DNA from 4 places in the Paenibacillus sp. S29 genome. Region 2 is predicted to be linked to each of the others. Evidence: a T-box and tRNA genes for the amino acid it is inferred to sense, from the RefSeq annotation. Region 2 holds a T-box; the other regions hold tRNA genes.

Region 1 (4,690 bases), on a different contig from region 2:
CATGACCTTAAACAGCAAAGAAATATACAAAGGTACGACTGGAATAGCCGAACTGGATTGTGTAACCAAAGCTTTATTCACAGAAACGTAAGCTTTTCCATGATAACGCTCCAGTTGCTTTGTTAAAGTATGTGCTGTAGCTTCCAAATCATTTTTAGCTTGGCCAATGGTTCCTTTACGATAGATAGCCTCCGTAATTTCGGGACCAATATACGAGTAAGCCAGTGTGGTTACCCCTTCAGCCAGCAGATCAGCTTCTTCCAACGCTTTCAGCCACAAGGACCAATCTTCGCCACCCATTACCGTGATGGTATTCTCAATTTCCTCCTGCGTAGCCGGTTCCAGCGTAATTTCTGATACAACACCTGTATTCGTATTCACTGTTTTATTAGAAAAAGACTGTCCGATAGGCTTGAGAACGGAATTAAAGGTTTCACCCGTATCGGGATGTGTCCGTCGCGGTGAAGCGACACTATATACAATCAGGTCTACCTTGCCCAGCTTTTCCTTTACCAGCTTCAACGTCTCCTGCTTAATTTCATGAGAAAAAGCATCTCCATTAATGCTTTCCGCTATGTAGCCAGCTGCTCTGGCCGCTCTTTCAAAGGCTACCGTATTATACCAGCCTGCTGAAGCCGTGCGCCCCTCTGATGCAGGACGTTCATAGGATACCCCTATGGTGTCCGCTCCCAGACCGAAGCTCGCAGCAATACGAGAAGCCAGCCCGTATCCAGTAGATGCTCCGATCACAAGCACCTTTTTAGCTCCTTGTATTGATGTGCTTTCTTTGATGTAGTTGATCTGACGGTTAACATGAGCCGCGCATCCTGCAGGATGTGCAGTCGTACATATAAAACCACGGATTTTCGGTTTAATAATCATTGCAAGGGTCCCCCTACTTTAGCATTCATTTAATATGGATGTAATGGTTGTCCAGTCATAACTATATAGCAAATCAGCTTGCGGCTCAACACATAACATAACACTTGAAGACAGCCGAAGAAAACTACCGTAAACATCATAGTCCTGCAACGCTTTTTTACTCCACTATTCATTTTGAATCATTTTCTAACAACATCACATCTTCTCCTTGCTGTTGTCTTATTATGATATTAGCTCTCCCCCAAGAACACATTAAGTCAATAATTTCATTTGCTGTAATTCCATATTCCGTTATATAATACTCTACTTTTGGAGGCATTTGATTATACACATGTCTACCTATGATACCATCCTTTTCAAGTTCGCGAAGTTGCTGTATAAGAACCTTTTGAGAAATGCCTGAAATACTACGCTGTAATTCACTTGTCCTTTTTCTACCAGACATTAATAAACATATGATTAATGATTTCCATTTACCTCCGATGATCTCAAGTGTTGCTTCTATGCCTAAATTATATTGTTTCATAATACCACCTCTTCAACGCTAAAAATAACAAAGTTTATCTAATTAATTCTATAATCGCATATCTTCACTTTAAGTCCAATGCATACTTTCAAGTAACTATCTTACTTTATTGTGTGTATTTACTTTTTTTGAAGCATACAGAATAATAATAGAGCATCTACAAAGGCAATTATGTTACGTAAGAAAGGTGATTTATGATGAAAACTCTTGTGATTTTAGCTCATCCCAATATCGAAGATTCTAGAGTAAATAACAGATGGAAACGAGAATTACTTCAATATACCAATGAAATTACAATTCATGAGATTTATAAAGAGTATCCAAACTGGAGCATTGATGTTTTGAAAGAACAACAGCTACTTGAAGCATACGATAATGTCATATTTCAATTCCCTTTGTATTGGTATAGTTACCCTCCTTTATTAAAAAAGTGGTTCGATGATGTTTTTACCCATGGATGGGCTTATGGTTCAAAGGGTGATAAGTTAAAAGGAAAGAAGCTAGGGATAGCCATGTCCATTGGCGATAAAAAAGAAAATTACTTACCTACTGGTTCCGTTTCTTTTACTGTAGATGAAGTTATAGCACCTTTTAAGGCAAGCGCAGTGCATGTTGGCGCCATAACATTACCCTATTTCGCTGTCTTCGGAGCCTCGTTTCAAGCAAGCGACGAAGACATTGATCAGAGTGCAAAAGACTATATTAAATATATATTTCAGTATAAATAAAAAAGTTATAATGGTAGGCGCATCTTAACCATATAAAAACAGGCTCTTGGTGGCATCCAGCCAATCCAAGAACCTGTAAATGTTAGGCTATGATGCGGTCGAGAGGACTCGAACCTCCACGGGGGGTTAGCCCACACGGACCTGAACCGTGCGCGTCTGCCAATTCCGCCACGACCGCATATTATGTATTCACACCGATGTTTTTCAATCACGGTAATTTAGATTATATCTTCCATAGAACATAAAATCAAGCTATTTTTATATTATATTTTCTATGAATCATTTCCGTAAATATAAGAAAATCACTGGATATCACAAACCAGATATGGTAAAATGGGTCCATCAGGAAAGGAGGTGCGTCAACATCAATAATCACATGTTGAGCGTATCCCTTACCCGGTCCGTTATTCTCTAATTTACAGAGTTGACGGAGGCGCGGGATACGGATCAAAGCTTTAAATAAGCGCCACGGGTAGAAAGACCGTCCTCGGACGGTCTTTTTTATTTCAGCATCATCTATAAGATTACATACTGCACTGTGAAAGAGGAGATACGATGTCGATTAGACCCGCAAATGTGGAAGAGCTCAACGAGTTGGCAGCCATCTGGCTAGATGCTTCCATAGAAGCCCATCATTTTATTGCTCCACAGTATTGGGCATCACAAGTTACCGAGATGGAAAACAGGTACCTTCCTCTCGCTCAAAACTACGTTATCCTACAAGATGATCATAGCATTGGCGGCTTCGTCTCCATGTTGGATGGATACTTAGCAGCTCTGTTTATACGTGTTGATTCTCAAAGAAAAGGCTATGGCAAGTTACTACTAGATTGGGTGAAGAAGCAACATAATGAGATTCAATTAAAGGTATACCAGTCGAACACGAAAGCATTTAACTTCTATACTAAAAATGGATTTACCATTCAAGCGGAATCTGTTGATACCGAAACTGACGAGAAAGAATTTGTAATGGTATGGACAAAACATGAACGGTATTGAAGCACCATTAGCTATACAATCTTCTTATTTAATCCATAGACCTCGGTGTATAAGATCTCTTTAAACGGAGCAAAATCCTGTTCAGCCAGCGCACCTGGATAGCTCATTATTTGAAGCCGCAGATCAGCCTGTCCTTCTCTTAAAGGAGGCTGTACATAGTCAAAATGGTTCAGATGAAATCCCAAACGTTCATAAAAACCAATTCTTCTCCGGGTCCACTCATCCACTGGTGGCTCAACCTCCAGTACTACCGGTTTATCGGACTGTGAAATAAACTTGCTCATAAGCTCTTTACCTAACCCACCACCTCGTATAGCCGAATCTACGGCAATATGCTCTACAAACCGAAAATCTGTAAACTCCCATCCTGCCAGAAAAGCAATTGTTTGCCCTTGTTCGTCCTTTTGGGTAAGTAAACGATAACATGGATGATGAAGCAGAGCCCTCTGTGACTCAAATGTCCTGCATTCCGTTTCAGGAAAAGAAGCCTCCATAATCGCATATACTTGAGAGAATTCAAGTTCATTCATTTATACTTTCAACTCCTCTAACGTTAACTTGTTGGTCCACTAATGTCATTTACATTAGGGACTCTAACCCTTTAGACCTTGTTTAATTCCATAAGCGTCAGCAATATGTGTTCCAACAGCTCTGGAATGTCTTCCATCTGATCTTCGTTAATTTGTCTGGAAAATCGGAGTTCAATCCTGTTTTGGTATGTAGACGTCTTCTCTCCGTAAATCTGACTAAGCGTTTGTACCGGTCGAAGATCGGGCTTCCAAATTTCGGTCAGTATTTTTTCAATCTGGCTGCATTGTGACTCAATTTCACGAATTTCCATGTAAAAACTCAGCAACAAGACACATCCCGGAATTTGATCTTTGATTTCCAAAATTTCCGCAGCCAAGTTGTTTAAATCTGCCTTCAGTTGAATCTCTGCTGTCACACTCGGGTGTTCTCTCAGTCTGAATTGGACAGCAAATTCACGTGACATCACAGACATTTCCAATCTGTCGATTCGCTGCGTAATGTCAATACGTGAATCTAGATTATCCAGATCGTATACTGTATTTTCCATGGCCACTTTTAAATTATCAAAAACCGTCGGATCGAACATATATTTTTCACCTCCAATTATGGAGTATAACATAGCTTGTGTTACTCCTAAAATAGGATGCCCCTTTTCACGACAGCATATTAAGACGGGATTTTATAGTATACAGTAAGTTGGCTAACTCTTAATTGAAGTTTAGTGAATAAATTTGTAAAAAAGTATAATTGTGACAAAAAAATATATATTTTTGTTTATAGTTCCATTTTTATTCCATTTTATTGGGATTTAATATATAATAATGGATGGGATTGGTTATATATATTCGTTTAAATCCCAAAATATAAGAAGGGAAGAGATTATTAAATGAAAAAGGCAGTTTTTTCTACACTAGGTCTTGCACTTCTATTAAGCACATCCACCGCCGTTGCATCTGCTCAAGAAGCAGCACCCGCATTACAAAAGGAATCTATTCAGCCTTCTAATTCATGGTACGCCGACACA
Region 2 (4,690 bases):
AAGCAAGGCAGACTGCGGGCTAAGCTGGCAGGGGAACAGGAGCTTGCTCCGTTGTGCTTCCACGCCCCTGATTCGTGGCTGAATACGTGGGTACAGGCGACTGTGTACAAGCCGCTTCAAATGGGTACATTCGTTCTGGTGGACGGAGGTGTGCTTGGTTTTGGCGCGATTGGGATGATTCACTCCTCGGAACGCAACCGGATGCTTCGCTTGGGCGAAGAGGTCAAGGTAAGGGTCACACTTGTTCGCGAAGACGGTCGGGTCAATCTGGCGATGTCGCCACGCAAGGAAGTAGGCCGTGATGAGGATGCAGATCGATTGATTGCTTTTCTGAAAGAGCGTCCGGGTGGCGGCATGCCTTACTCCGACGCAACGCCGCCGGATATTATCAAGCAACGGTTTGGTATTAGTAAATCCGCCTTCAAGCGTGCGATGGGCAAGCTGATGAAGGAAGGAATGGTTACACAAAAGGAAAACTGGACCTACCTGGTGGAGAAAATGCCGAAACCGAAGGACGGGAATGGGGAATAAAAATGGCTTCTTACCGGAAGTTTGCCTATGTGTATGATGAGCTGATGCAGGACATGCCGTACCCGGACTGGTTACGCTTTGCACGGCAGGCTTGGGATCAGTACGGTATGCCGCATACGGTGGCTGAGCTAGGCTGTGGAACGGGTTCGATTACGATTCCCCTAGTTAACTCGGGCTTCGAAGTGTCTGGAATCGACTTATCCTCTGACATGCTGGCAGTAGCCCGTCGCAAAATGGAAACCACTCCCCAGGGACAGCGATTGTTTCGTGAGGGAAGCGTTCGCTGGATACAGCAAGATATGAGAGAATGGGTTTTACCCGAGCCTGTGGATTCTGTAATTTCTTTTTGCGATTGTCTGAATTACTTGTTGGAGGAAGAAGATATAATTTCTACTTTTCGTAGAACTCATGCTGGTCTGAAGCCTGGCGGAACCTTCTTGTTCGATGTACATCATCCGCAGACGTTTTTACGTTATGATGAAGAGCAGCCATTCGTACTGGATGATCGCTCTATCTCATATATCTGGACATGTGCGTTGGACACTCCCCGTTGTGAAATTGAGCATCATCTTAGTATCTTTGCGAAAGCAGAACATGAGGGACGCGATTTGTATCAGCGTTTCGAGGAAATTCATGTACAGCGTGCCTATGATCCAGACTGGATGAAGGCAGAATTATCCAAAGCAGGTTTTCGTGATGTGAAGGTATATGCGGATTTTGAATGGGTAGAAGCAGAAGGTGACGCGGCGAGACTGTTTTATGTTGCTGTAAAATAGTGAAGACTCATTGAGCAAATTTAGGAAAAGAAAGACGCTCTTCATGATGACATGAAGGGCGTCTTTTTGCACTCATATATTCACTTTATAGTTCAACTGAAGCTCATCACCCGGTACACCCCGAATACCCCAGTTCTGTTTGGGCGTTTCAAATATAGTAATCTCAAGATCCTGTGGAGCAATGCCAAAATGGTCCGTAATTCGTTGGAATAACAGCTGGATGAGCTGCTTCTTAGCTTCTGTCGTTCTGCCTTCAAAGATACTGATTTCAATAATGGTGTACGCCTCAGAGCGACCATCGGCATATATAAAGTCTTCCTGATCCATAGGGAAAAAACGATGAAACCTCTTGTCTGGAGGGTATTTGAATGCATCCACCACAGCAGAATGAATCACCTCTGAAAGCTGCTTTTTGATTGGATTTAGAGCTTCTTTTATTCCGAAAATTTTAATCTGTGCCATGTCTCAGCTCACCTTTCTTATCTCAACTCAACTCAATTTGCATCAATTTAATTCGAAGTTATTATAAAACATTCGTATGCATGTGTCATGAACAATTAGTATGAAGAGGGTATTTAACACCAAAGCTAGTCCTTATTTGACTTTTTTCGCGGTTTTCAATATAATAGTGCCATTATTAACGGTTAAACAATCGCTGATGAGGAATAGTAGCTTTGTCTGGACATATAGAGAGCCGGCGGGTGGTGCAAGCCGGTTGACAGCGCAAAGTGAACTCGCCTCGGAGATATGCGTCCAACGCAGGAACGCCTTTACAGGTGCTTGGTCCTGTTATTAACCCGCATCGGATCACCTCCGTTATCAGGTGCAAAGGGAGTAGAACGCGAAGAACGCTTTCTGCTAACTAGGGTGGTACCACGGGAATATAACCTCTCGTCCCTAGCGCTGACACGCTACGGGATGCAGAGGTTTTTTTGTTGCATACCGTTTGAGGAGGAAAAAGACAATGACAGACACACAGCCGAAGCACGGCTATCAACCGCAAAGTATTGAACCAAAATGGCAGAAATATTGGGATGAGAATAAGACGTTCCGCACCGGGGAAGAGCCGGGCAAACCGAAGTTTTATGCTTTGGATATGTTTCCGTACCCATCTGGAGCCGGCCTGCATGTAGGCCACCCAGAGGGCTACACAGCTACGGATATTGTTTCACGTTATAAAAGAATGCGCGGCTACAACGTATTGCATCCGATGGGTTGGGACGCCTTCGGTCTGCCTGCCGAGCAGCATGCGCTGGATACAGGGGAGCACCCACGCGAAATTACGGTGAAAAACGTAAATAACTTCCGCCGTCAAATCAAATCGCTCGGCTTCTCCTACGACTGGGATCGTGAAATCAGCACGACGGACCCTGATTACTACAAATGGACACAGTGGATCTTCATCCAGCTGTACAAGCGCGGCCTTGCATATGTAGCTGAAGTACCCGTGAACTGGTGCCCAGCGCTGGGAACAGTGCTGGCGAATGAAGAAGTTATTGACGGCAAGAGTGAGCGTGGCGGTCATCCGGTCGTCCGTAAACCAATGCGTCAATGGATGCTGAAAATTACGGAATACGCGGATCGTCTGCTGGATGATCTGGAGGAACTGGATTGGTCTGAGAGTATTAAGGATATGCAGCGGAACTGGATCGGTAAGTCTACCGGGGCAGAGGTTCGTTTTCCAATTGAAGGGTATGACGAGCAACTCACAGTATTTACAACCCGCCCAGATACACTGTTCGGCGCAAGCTACTGTGTGCTGGCACCAGAGCAGGAATTAGTAGATATTATCACTACGCCTGAGCAAAAGGATGCTGTACAACAGTACCGTGAACAAGCTGCTCGTAAAAGCGATCTGGAGCGTACGGATCTGGCCAAGGATAAAACAGGCGTATTCACAGGAGCTTATGCAGTGAACCCGGTGAACGGCGAAAAGCTGCCGATCTGGATAGCTGACTATGTACTGGCAGGCTACGGAACTGGAGCGATTATGGCTGTACCTGCTCACGATACGCGTGACTGGGAATTTGCCAAGCAATTCGGATTGAATATCATTGAGGTTGTCCAAGGTGGAGATGTGGCTAATGAGCCATATACTGAGGATGGACCGCACGTCAATTCAGGCCCGCTGAATGGACTTACCAATGAGGAAGCGATTCCGAAGATGATTGAATGGCTGGAAGCCGAGGGCAAAGGACACGGCAAAGTCACCTACCGCCTGCGTGACTGGCTGTTCAGCCGTCAACGCTATTGGGGCGAGCCGATTCCGGTAATTCATCTGGAGGATGGAACGATCAAAACGGTTCCTGAGGACCAACTTCCGCTCGTACTGCCGGAGATGGACAATATTAAGCCTTCAGGTACAGGTGAATCCCCGCTGGCGAACGCAACAGATTGGGTGGAAACCATTGATCCTGAGACAGGTATGAAAGCACGTCGCGAGACGAATACAATGCCGCAATGGGCAGGAAGTTGCTGGTATTACCTGCGCTTTATTGATCCGAAAAATGACAAAGAGCTTGTATCCAAAGAGAAACAACGTGAATGGATGCCTGTTGATTTGTATATTGGCGGAGCGGAACATGCGGTTCTTCACTTGCTGTATGCCCGTTTCTGGCATAAGGTACTGTATGATATCGGCGTAGTGGAAACGAAAGAGCCTTTTTATAAGCTGGTCAACCAGGGTATGATTTTGGGCAACAACAATGAAAAAATGAGTAAATCACGCGGTAATGTCATTAATCCTGATGATATTGTCAATACATTTGGCGCCGATACGCTGCGTATTTATGAGATGTTTATGGGGCCGCTGGAAGCGACCAAGCCATGGAATGAGAATGGGGTAGAGGGAGCACATCGTTTTCTGTCCCGCGTATGGCGCCTGTTTGTTTCGGAGGATGGTAGCCTGAATGATAAAATTACAAATGACGGCGGTAGTGATGAGTTCAATCGTACTTGGCATAAAACGCTGAAAAAAGTAACCGAAGATCTGGATGCGCTGCGCTTCAATACAGCGATCAGCCAGCTGATGATCTTCACCAACGATGCATACAAAGCAGACCTTCTGCCGCGTGCAGCAATGGAAAACTTCGTGCAAATGCTGTCGCCGCTTGCACCCCATCTGGCTGAGGAATTGTGGCAGCTGCTGGGGCACAATGATAGCATTACCTACGCGGCTTGGCCTGCTTATGATGAAGCATGGACGGTGGACGCCGAAGTGGAAATTGTTGTGCAAGTAAATGGTAAAATCGTACAGCGTGCAACGATTGCCAAGGACCTTGATGCTAAAGCGATGGAGGCATTCGCTGTGTCGTTGGACAATGTTCAGCAGGCACTGGCCGGCAAAACGATCCGCAAGGTAATTGCTGTTCCAGGTAAGCTGG
Region 3 (4,690 bases), on a different contig from region 2:
TATGTAGATCAGCGAGTGTTGTCTGCACAAGTGCTGGACTTCTGGTATGAGAAGAACGATACAAAAGAACATGATCACAGTGTGAATCAGTCGGGATAATTTGTCGCTCTGTTGGCAATCCATATAAGTAGTAAGAGAGAAGAGACCTAAATGATTCGTTTAGGTCTCTTTTTAAACTTTTTTCATGTATATAGAACCATGATCGTTATGTTAAAAAAGTGAATAAGGAGGGGACAAGGATGATTATGGACGAAGAATTGGATGCTTATCGACTCTCCGGTGAAAAGGTGCGTGTCGTACGCGATGGATTGGAGTCCAACGATGTTGTGGGCATTGTACTGGCATGGGATGAGGAACAGGTGCTTATTCGTCGCCAGAATCGACGTGTGGTCAAATTGGATCGCAGCTATACATACCAGTCATTCAGCGAGCCGCGTCACAATCCGATAGATCTGGATTAGGAATGGGTTCTCAAATGGGTGTTGGATAAAAATAACTGGGTGATTCATTAGGCATACAGAAACTCTAAATCGGACACAGTAATGAAGGAAAATCCAACAGAGAGGACGTGCTGTGTCAATGACGGTTATGGACGAAAAAGTACATGCATACAAGGATCAAATCAGTCATTTGGAAGATCAGTTGCCCGAGGTAGTTCATGCATATCATCGCTTTACCGGAGAGTGCTTTCAAGCCGGCAGCCTAGATGAGAAAACCAAGCAACTGATTGCGCTAGGCATTGGCTTATTTGCCAACAATGAAGTATGCACGTTTTATCACGTGGACGAGGCGCGGTCCAAAGGAGCCAGTGATCAGGAAATTATGGAGACCATTGCTGTAGCCGCAGCAGTAGGTGGAGGACATGCTCTAAGCCAAGGGGTAACGCGTGTACAGAAGGCGTTGCAATAAGGCGAATCATTAATTGATGAGCTTATACTTCGTTATAGCGGTTATAGATCGATTTGGATATATGATGAATATGGAAAGGAGCTTCCGCGCACAGTTGGTGTCTGCGGAAGCTTTTTTCTTTTGCGTATTGGTTGTGCGGGGATTATGCTCTTCTGCTTGCGGCAAAAGCAGCAGGGCGAGACGTTTTACGCTTATAAGCCAAAGAGGATGTAACCAAACTTTGTTCAACGATGCGTAGAGGTTTGGATGTTGAATTGTTTGGTAATTCGGGGCGATGTTTCTCTAGTAAAGGAAGGGCAGCTGTATGGGGCATAGAGGTTGAGAGCCCGAGATATGCTCGCATCCGCTCATACATTTCTTTGCGGAATGCTGGCATTGCCATACTGAACTGCTCTTTATTGCCTTTACTTATATAGGTGGCGTGAACGCCGGAGTGGTTTTGTTGTATGTCCAGAACTTGAATGTGATATTTATTAAATTCATGTTTTATTTCAGACAGCAGGATCCCGGTACGATCTACACCTGCGTTAACCATTTCGACATAAAGATCAGGGGTTTTCAGCATACCGCTTTCTTCAAGAATTAGGCTGTCCCGCTCAAATACTTTTTGAATAAAGGTAAGGAGCAGATAACTTTTCACAAGAGACCATTCATGCTGAGTAGTATCTAAAGAGATCATTACCATTCACCGCCTTAGGAAAATGTGATGATAATTCATAACCGAATGAAAAAAAGAACCTTCGCTCCCGAGAACTTATGTTCTTATTTTAGTTTATTATTCCTTTTTTATCAAGAGGAAATTAACGAACATAAAAGGTTTGACATCTTGATATGAGCATGGTATGATCTATCTTGTCGCTAAGAAGGATTGATCTTTCGAGGATAAACGACAACTTATATGCGGTCGTGGCGGAATTGGCAGACGCGCACGGTTCAGGTCCGTGTGGGCTAACCCCCCGTGGAGGTTCGAGTCCTCTCGACCGCATCTATTAGAAAAGGTCTATAAAATTGCTCTCGTAGCAGTTTTAGAGGCCTTTTTCTTATATTTCCGGGGATTTGCTCATAGTTTAAGCTGAACACGTTTCTTGTCTTCCCGCAAACTATGGATTTCCATAAAGGATTCTGACAAATTACTTGATTTCTTTTAGGTGGAATTTTTGCGAATTCCTCAAGTTCATAAACAATTCTTTTATAAGGTTATCTTTTAAGATATGATAGAAAATAACGCACTTTATGATGAAGTTATTGAAAGGTTGGATGTAAGATGGAGAAAGCGACTTTTGCAGGTGGATGCTTCTGGTGTATGGTGACTCCGTTTGAAGAACAGCCGGGCATTCATGGCATTATGTCAGGATACACTGGAGGAACGATTGCCGATCCGACCTACGAGCAGGTTAAAACAGGAACTACAGGTCACTACGAGGTGGTGCAGATTACTTTTGAACCTGAGCTGTTTCCTTATGAAAAGCTGCTCGAATTATATTGGCCGCAAACAGATCCTACCGACGGGGAAGGTCAATTTCAGGACCGGGGTACACAGTATAAACCCGCAATTTTTTATCATACAGAGCAGCAACGTGAGCTTGCACAACAGTCCAAGGAGCAGTTGGCACAAAGTGGACGCTTTGATAAGCCAATTGTAACGGAGATTCTTCCTGCTTCGATTTTTTATCCTGCAGAGGATTATCATCAGGATTACCACAAGAAAAACGTGAAGCACTATAAGGAAGATCGGGCCCAATCAGGTCGTGATGAATTTATTGATAAGAACTGGTAAGCGGCTTTAACATACGTTTCTACGCACGATAAGGCAGATCAGGATTATTCCATGGATCTGCCTTATACATATTTAGACGACGTTACTCACACAATGAAGGGACAGAGAAGGAGGCTGACCCGCAATGAGTACACGACGGAAGCTGCACATGAGAAATATAATAAAAAAGGCTTTAAAGGAATCTCGCGCTCGGAAAGAGCCAGCTTATGTACCTGTATTCCATTCAAGCTCCAAAATGCGAAAAACCGTAGTACTCTGTATTTCGGTATGCATGTTATTCATGGTCTGTAGTACTGGTGTTGCAGAAGCAATAGACAAACAGGACGATCCGCAAAAGATGGTTGCTGTCATTATTGACGATCTGGGAAACCATATGAAAGGAACTGAGCGAATTTTAAATTTACCCGTTAAGATTACCGTTGCTGTGATGCCCTTCCTGCCTACAACCAAGCAGGACGCTATGGAAGCGCATAAGCGCGGTCATGATGTCATCGTCCATCTTCCAATGGAGCCAAAGCAAGGGAAGCCCCAATGGCTTGGGCCTGGGGCAATTAAGGCTAATATGACGGATGAAGAAGTACGTGCGAAGGTGACAGCAGCCATTAAGGATGTTCCTTTTGCGATAGGGGTGAACAACCACATGGGTTCCAAGGTCACTTCGGATAAGCGCATTATGTCCATTGTTCTTGATGTTTGTAAGGAGCATGGACTATTTTTTGTCGATAGCCGTACTAATTATCGGTCAGTGGTCCCTGAGCTTGCCGCTAAAAAGGGAATGCCACCAGTACGAAATGATGTTTTTCTGGATGATGTCCATAACCTCGCCCATGTGAATCGGCAACTTACAAAAGTGGTTGAATGGCTGGATAAGCACAACACCTGCGTAACGATTGGGCACGTCGGCGTGTCTGGTATGTACACATCCTCCGCTCTTCATTCGTCGGTTCCCAAACTAAAGGAGCACGCCAAATTTGTGGGTATTAGCGATTTGGTACGAGCTGTATGGGGATGGACGGGAGACCCAGCAACCAACACTACCATGCCGTCAGATGCGCAATAATGCCTTCGGCAATAGCTTCGGCAATGCTTTTTTGACCACGATCCTCGGAAAGCATAGCTCTGTCCTGTTCGTTACTGATAAATCCGGTTTCAACAATTACAGCGGGTTGCCGGATTTTATTCAAAAGATAAAAGGGTTTTCCGTACACTGTTTTTCTATTCATGCAAAATAAGCGGTTTAATGAATGCTGAATCCGTTCAGCTAACAGATAGCTGCTGCCTTCATCCTGATACAGTACAATGGGTCCTCGTTTTTCGGCACTTTTGCTCCAATTGACATGCAGGCTTACAACCAAAGCGGTGGGCAGTTGTTCTGTTAGGCTTTTACGTTGGGCGAGGTCTTTAAGGTGCCGGGATTTGGACTGCAGCCAACGGTTGTCGTCACTCAGTGCGTAGTCCTTGTCCCGATTCAGGACAGCAGGATATCCCTGGGAGCGTAAAATCAAGTACAGCTTTTGAGCAATGGCGAGATTGATATCTTTTTCCAAAATTCCTTTGTGACTTGTTCCACCATCCACACCGCCATGGCCTACATCAATCAGGACAACGGGCTTAGCAAAAGCGTGATAGGACGAATGTACGTTGGATGGACTATCTATATACTTGTTTGGTTCGTTACTTTTCTCGTCGGGCTGAGCAGCTATATAGGTAAATGGGGCGAATACAGCACTGCAAAGGATGCATAGACTGAACCCCAAGCATGTCAGCCATATTTTGTTTAACCTTTTTTTCCTCACATTCTATTCCCCCAGTGGACGAATTGATTATTTACTGAAAAACCATGCATAACAGGCATCAAACCTAAAGCAGCGTAGCTGCCTTCAAATATGGCAATTAGCCTTGGGGTAACTGTTATGTTGAAGATAGTATGTTCCATTTAAGGGAAACCATGCATAGTTATTCCCACAGGGGTTAGACCTTTTGGAAAATGAGCAAGCTAGTTTT
Region 4 (4,690 bases), on a different contig from region 2:
CTGGTGTATCTGCCAGAAGAAGATTTATTGCATCTGAGCGAAACTTTGAATGAATTGAAGCATATCTTACTTAAAATCGACAACTCTGCTACGTGATTAGCGTAAGTGAACTGGCTTAAAGACCGCCCTTTCTTCGGAAAACAGGCGGTTTTTGTTGCGTGTTGTGGTATAATGGAAACCAACATACATAATTCGGTAATTTTAGCATACGTGATCTTTGAAATGGGAACAGAGAACATGATATCGTTATTTGAGAGCCTGCTAGGGAGGAAGGAACTTCTATGCAATCTATTTACCATCGCATTGAGGAACTCATCAAGGAACGGGGAATGACGAAAAAGGCGTTCTGCCAGCAGTTAGGCATTAGTACAGGGAACTTCGGGGATTGGAAAAGAGGAAAAACGACGCCGGGCACGAATAAACTCATTGAAATCGCTTCTTTTTTTGATGCCAGTCTGGATTGGATTATGCTGGGTCGAGATGTACAGGGTGAGGTGCTAAAGGAGCCGCAAGACCCTTATTTTTTTGACGCTTCAGGGCAACTGAATTGCCAGGGGGAAACGCTTAGTGAAGCGGAAAGAAATTTTATACTTGAGTATATTGAATTTACCCGCTTTCGTAAAGAGAAAAACCAGCGCAATTCTACTATGGGGTAATGGTTGCTTAGGATTTGATGAGGATTACTAATGAGTAAGGCTGAAAAATGAAAATTATTTCAGAAAAAGTTACTGTGTCGGAGGGGAAACATTTTGGGAGATCAAACTATTTATCAGCGGATTGAAGCTTTGATTAAGGATCGCGGAATGACCAAGAAGGCATTTTGTGAAAAACTTAAAATCAGTTCAGGGAATCTCGGTGATTGGAGAAGAGGTAAAACAACGCCGGGTACCGCCCATTTGATTCAGATTTCGGACTTTTTTAATGTATCGCTTGATTGGTTGATGAAAGGGATTAAGCCAGGGGAAGGCGTACTTCAGGAACAGAAGGCTGCTTATTTTTTTGGAGTGATGGGGCCACTGAATTGCCAGGCAGAAGATCTTGAGACGGAAGAACAGAATTTTATTTTAGAATATGTTGAATTTGCGAAATACCGTAAGCAAAAAAGTGAGAAGGATAAAACAAAGCCGGAATAATTTTTTGGCTAAAGATCGTCTGGGTTGAAAACCCGTAAACGAACTGGAGGGGTTCGCTTTACGGGTTTATTTGGTTTCTGGGTGATATGGAATGACCTATATGTAACTGGAATGCTTGTTGGATTTAGAGTGGCGGTGCCTCCTTATAATCGTTATCGTCGATGTTCAGAATTGCAGCAACTTGTTTTCTGTACCTTTGTGCTTTGCGGGTGCCGTGAATCAGATTGGACAAGCGTGAAGGCGGAATATTGTGTGTCTCACAAAATGTTTTCTGATCCAGTCGAAGTTCGACAAGCCGTTGTTTGATGGCCCACCCGAAGGAGGTGACAGGCATTTTGTTGTTCAAGAGAAATCGCCCCTTACGGATTCTTGCGGAATAATTGGTGTGTTATAATAATCATCAGTAAACATGTTAGAATTAACCATCTGAAACTATGATACACTTTTATACGTGTTTTTACAATCGCAAATACGTTATTTTGTTGAATTAATTACTTAATTAAGTGCTAGGTGGTTCTGATAACCCGTCTAGAGTCTACTAATAGTGTGAATTTCGATTATGTGTGAATAAAAAACACTCTGCCACCTGAGGAAAGGGACAGAGTGTTTTTGGTGTTGCTGCCAGATTGGTGAAGCGACGCATCAGGGGGATGCTGGAAGGCGTTTGAATAGACCTGAGGAGGAAAACAGTCTAGGCTCATCCAATTGGCTATTATGGCTCATATAAAGCGGTAGAGTGATGTAGGAGTTGCACCAATGTCTGTGAAGAAAGCGACGCTGAAATGTGGTTGGCTCAGGTTCGTTAAGCTTCTTCCATGCGGAGAGCAGCTCGCTGGTCATACGCTCCATAAAAGGGTTCTTTTCCTCATAGGGAGGATTGAGTAGTTTGAAGGCATCTTCCACACAGAAGGACACCGCTGCGCCAAGATAGCCGTGCATGGTCTGTTCTACATCGTTTCCGAGGAGGAAGTTAATCCAGGTGTGAACGGTAGCGAGTGTGCCAATTGCATTGTATTGAATGAGTATAGATTCCAACTGGTCAAATTCAAGCCAAGGATAAAGAGCCTTAGCGAGCTTAAGTAGACGCTGACCGGATAGACGCAACTCCTTCACATGCTGCAAGGAGGGACGTTGGGTATGCAGCATCTTATCAATGAGAGCGATTCGCCAACCGTCATTCTGCTGGATGGCGACATACAGACTTTTGATAGCCATGCCGTCAACGGTTGTAAATTGAGGATACAAATCATCCAGCATGTAATGTTCCAGATCTTGTAGACTGTTCAAATGTCCGTTGCGGAATAGTTTCTCCAGTCCGTTAAAACGGGTGAAGCCACCAACAGGTAGGGAAGGGTCCAACAATAATGCATAGTTCAGCAAACGGTTGCCTTTATGCAGGGCGGTTCGCCTCCTCGAAGTGAATCCTTATGTTATATTATTTCACTCTTTACTTAGGGATAACGAAAAAATTCGAAATGTATGTAATATATTTTTACATTTTAGTAGCCCTTTTGTCAAATTAAATATTATTATCGCTCATATATGTTAGGTAAAATAACATATAAAATAATTATTATATTTGTGTTTACAAATAGTTGATGAGAGAGTATAATAAATCTGTTGCCTCAATACATTATGATTTGCGGTCGTGGTGGAATGGCAGACACGCTATCTTGAGGGGGTAGTGGGCGTACGCCCGTGGAGGTTCGAGTCCTCTCGACCGCATTATATGCAAGACCTAGTTGAAAAAGCATCCTGACACGGTTTACGTGAAGGGATGCTTTTTTTGTTTTAATAACTGTGATAAAGAAGAATATCAGTTTTGCTGCAAAAGCTTCTCTATATCTCCCGCCAGCTTATCTGGAGTGGTTTGCGGTGCATAGCGCTTAAATACGTTACCTTCTCGTGTAATTAAGAATTTAGTAAAATTCCATTTGATCGCTTTGGACCCTAATACCCCCGGAGCTGTTTGGGTCAGGTAGCGAAATAAGGGGTGCGCTTGATCGCCATTGACATCTGTCTTGGCGAACATCGGAAAGGTAACACCATAATTGATCTGGCAAAACTCGGAAATCTCCTCGCTGGAACCTGGCTCTTGTTTGGCGAATTGGTTGCTGGGAAATCCCAAAATTTCGAGCCCCAGTTCATGGTACTGGTCATATAGCTCTTGTAACGCTTTGTATTGGGGGGTTAACCCGCATTTGCTGGCTGTGTTCACAATAAGCAGAACATTCCCTTTATATGTGGATAACGGAATTGGTTTCCCTTGCAGGGTTTGCGCATCATATTCATAAACGGTCATAGTATCTCTCCTTATTCAATATTCAGCAATTAAATTGTAAGCAATTCAAAGTAAGGTTGCAAGTCTGGAAAAGCTGTATTAAGCCTTTAGCCGCTGTAAAATCGTATTTTGTTCAAAACAGTAAATCGCATTGCAAATGGAGCGAATTAAGGTGTTTCTTCTTATAAAAGCGGGTTCAATCGGTGTTTAGCTGGTACATATAGCGTATTTTCTTCTCTTTTTACAAAAAAAGGCCAAAAACGCTCTACCCTACGCCAATATTGACATGCTTGTCATTTTCGAAAAGGGATGAAAAACAGAGATTGAGTGAGCTGTGAGAAGCATAGTTGCGTTGTAAGCGTTATTATTAATCTTCTATGCTCTAAAGGCCGATTTATAACCCCGCAGTTGAGCTTTACAGTCTTCCATGCGCGGGTGTATGATTCAAGACGTAATTTCAAATTAACTTGAATGAAGCAACAACGAAATGTCTATAGCGCTGAATTTTGCAGTTGCAAAAGCGGGGGAACCAATCGAGACTGTACGGCTTGCCGTGTGTCTCATGGGGTGAATTTTCCGGTCAAGTGCCAGAAATAGGGCGACTCTCACGTCCGAATCCGACAGCTAACCTCGTAAGCGTACAGGGAGAGGCAACAAACCGCCGTGTGCAGCCATGGTTTATTTTATCATGGATATGTAAGAAGCCGGAGGAAAGCCTTTTTCCTTCGGCTTCTTTTTGTTGTCTTTTTATACCGGGAGAGGAGCTACTGATGGAAGGTCGGTTAATTATTGTCACTGCACCGAATGAAGCGGGCAGAAGTTTTGTGAAATTGCTTATTTTCAAAAAATTGGCGTTTGCAGTTCTGACGAATAGCGCTCAGGAGGAACGACAGCTCAAAAAAATGGGTGTGGAGCACATTGTCCGCATCAATACCATGCAAGCGGGAAAATGTAATTTTCCAAAAAAAGAAATTGGTAGTGTGTATTTGTTCGAGAACAGCTTGAATCTGACTTGCCGTTTCCTGCAAATATGTCGGCCGCTAACATCGGAATCGATCTATGTTATTACGCACGGCTGTAATCCACAAGGAATTTATCGAGGATTGGGAGCGGACCATGTGATCTACACATTGAACGGAGAGGTGGGTTTTCTGCTGAACGGATAAGCACTTATAACATAGTTGTTTTATGATTTTATGATGAAATAAGAATGGCGATCTGAGGACCGATACGGAGGGTATGAACATGATGGATATATACATGCTGCTCGTCATGG

The links. A T-box is a leader RNA that pairs with one kind of tRNA and senses whether it is charged. The one in region 2 lies ahead of leuS (leucine--tRNA ligase), so its partner is inferred to be a tRNA-Leu.
Region 1: it encodes a tRNA-Leu, which carries the amino acid that the T-box ahead of leuS (leucine--tRNA ligase) is inferred to sense. The anticodon was not compared.
Region 3: it encodes a tRNA-Leu, which carries the amino acid that the T-box ahead of leuS (leucine--tRNA ligase) is inferred to sense. The anticodon was not compared.
Region 4: it encodes a tRNA-Leu, which carries the amino acid that the T-box ahead of leuS (leucine--tRNA ligase) is inferred to sense. The anticodon was not compared.

Annotation. Positions count from the first base shown of each region.
Region 1 is NZ_JBMOUI010000003.1:97,638-102,327, reverse strand. It holds gene fabV (enoyl-ACP reductase FabV) at 1-882, opposite strand, end outside; gene ACL9RM_RS05880 (winged helix-turn-helix transcriptional regulator) at 1,052-1,408, opposite strand; gene ACL9RM_RS05875 (NAD(P)H-dependent oxidoreductase) at 1,606-2,136, shown strand; tRNA gene ACL9RM_RS05870 (tRNA-Leu) at 2,230-2,314, opposite strand; gene ACL9RM_RS05865 (N-acetyltransferase) at 2,692-3,135, shown strand; gene ACL9RM_RS05860 (GNAT family N-acetyltransferase) at 3,147-3,665, opposite strand; gene ACL9RM_RS05855 (hypothetical protein) at 3,737-4,252, opposite strand; gene ACL9RM_RS05850 (hypothetical protein) at 4,553-4,690, shown strand, end outside.
Region 2 is NZ_JBMOUI010000005.1:247,177-251,866, forward strand. It holds gene ACL9RM_RS10965 (CvfB family protein) at 1-531, shown strand, start outside; gene ACL9RM_RS10970 (class I SAM-dependent DNA methyltransferase) at 534-1,307, shown strand; gene ACL9RM_RS10975 (tautomerase family protein) at 1,380-1,769, opposite strand; T-box leader at 1,954-2,209, shown strand; gene leuS (leucine--tRNA ligase) at 2,272-4,690, shown strand, end outside.
Region 3 is NZ_JBMOUI010000003.1:177,184-181,873, forward strand. It holds gene ACL9RM_RS06275 (hypothetical protein) at 1-99, shown strand, start outside; gene ACL9RM_RS06280 (hypothetical protein) at 240-461, shown strand; gene ACL9RM_RS06285 (carboxymuconolactone decarboxylase family protein) at 580-909, shown strand; gene ACL9RM_RS06290 (hypothetical protein) at 1,052-1,588, opposite strand; tRNA gene ACL9RM_RS06295 (tRNA-Leu) at 1,810-1,894, shown strand; gene msrA (peptide-methionine (S)-S-oxide reductase MsrA) at 2,174-2,686, shown strand; gene ACL9RM_RS06305 (divergent polysaccharide deacetylase family protein) at 2,811-3,746, shown strand; gene ACL9RM_RS06310 (N-acetylmuramoyl-L-alanine amidase) at 3,721-4,482, opposite strand.
Region 4 is NZ_JBMOUI010000006.1:18,201-22,890, reverse strand. It holds gene ACL9RM_RS11960 (MarR family winged helix-turn-helix transcriptional regulator) at 1-96, shown strand, start outside; gene ACL9RM_RS11955 (helix-turn-helix domain-containing protein) at 282-656, shown strand; gene ACL9RM_RS11950 (helix-turn-helix domain-containing protein) at 750-1,133, shown strand; gene ACL9RM_RS11945 (Rha family transcriptional regulator) at 1,258-1,479, opposite strand; gene ACL9RM_RS11940 (urease accessory protein UreF) at 1,776-2,513, opposite strand; tRNA gene ACL9RM_RS11935 (tRNA-Leu) at 2,776-2,858, shown strand; gene ACL9RM_RS11930 (glutathione peroxidase) at 2,950-3,435, opposite strand; cyclic di-AMP (ydaO/yuaA leader) riboswitch at 3,902-4,069, shown strand; gene ACL9RM_RS11925 (hypothetical protein) at 4,185-4,580, shown strand.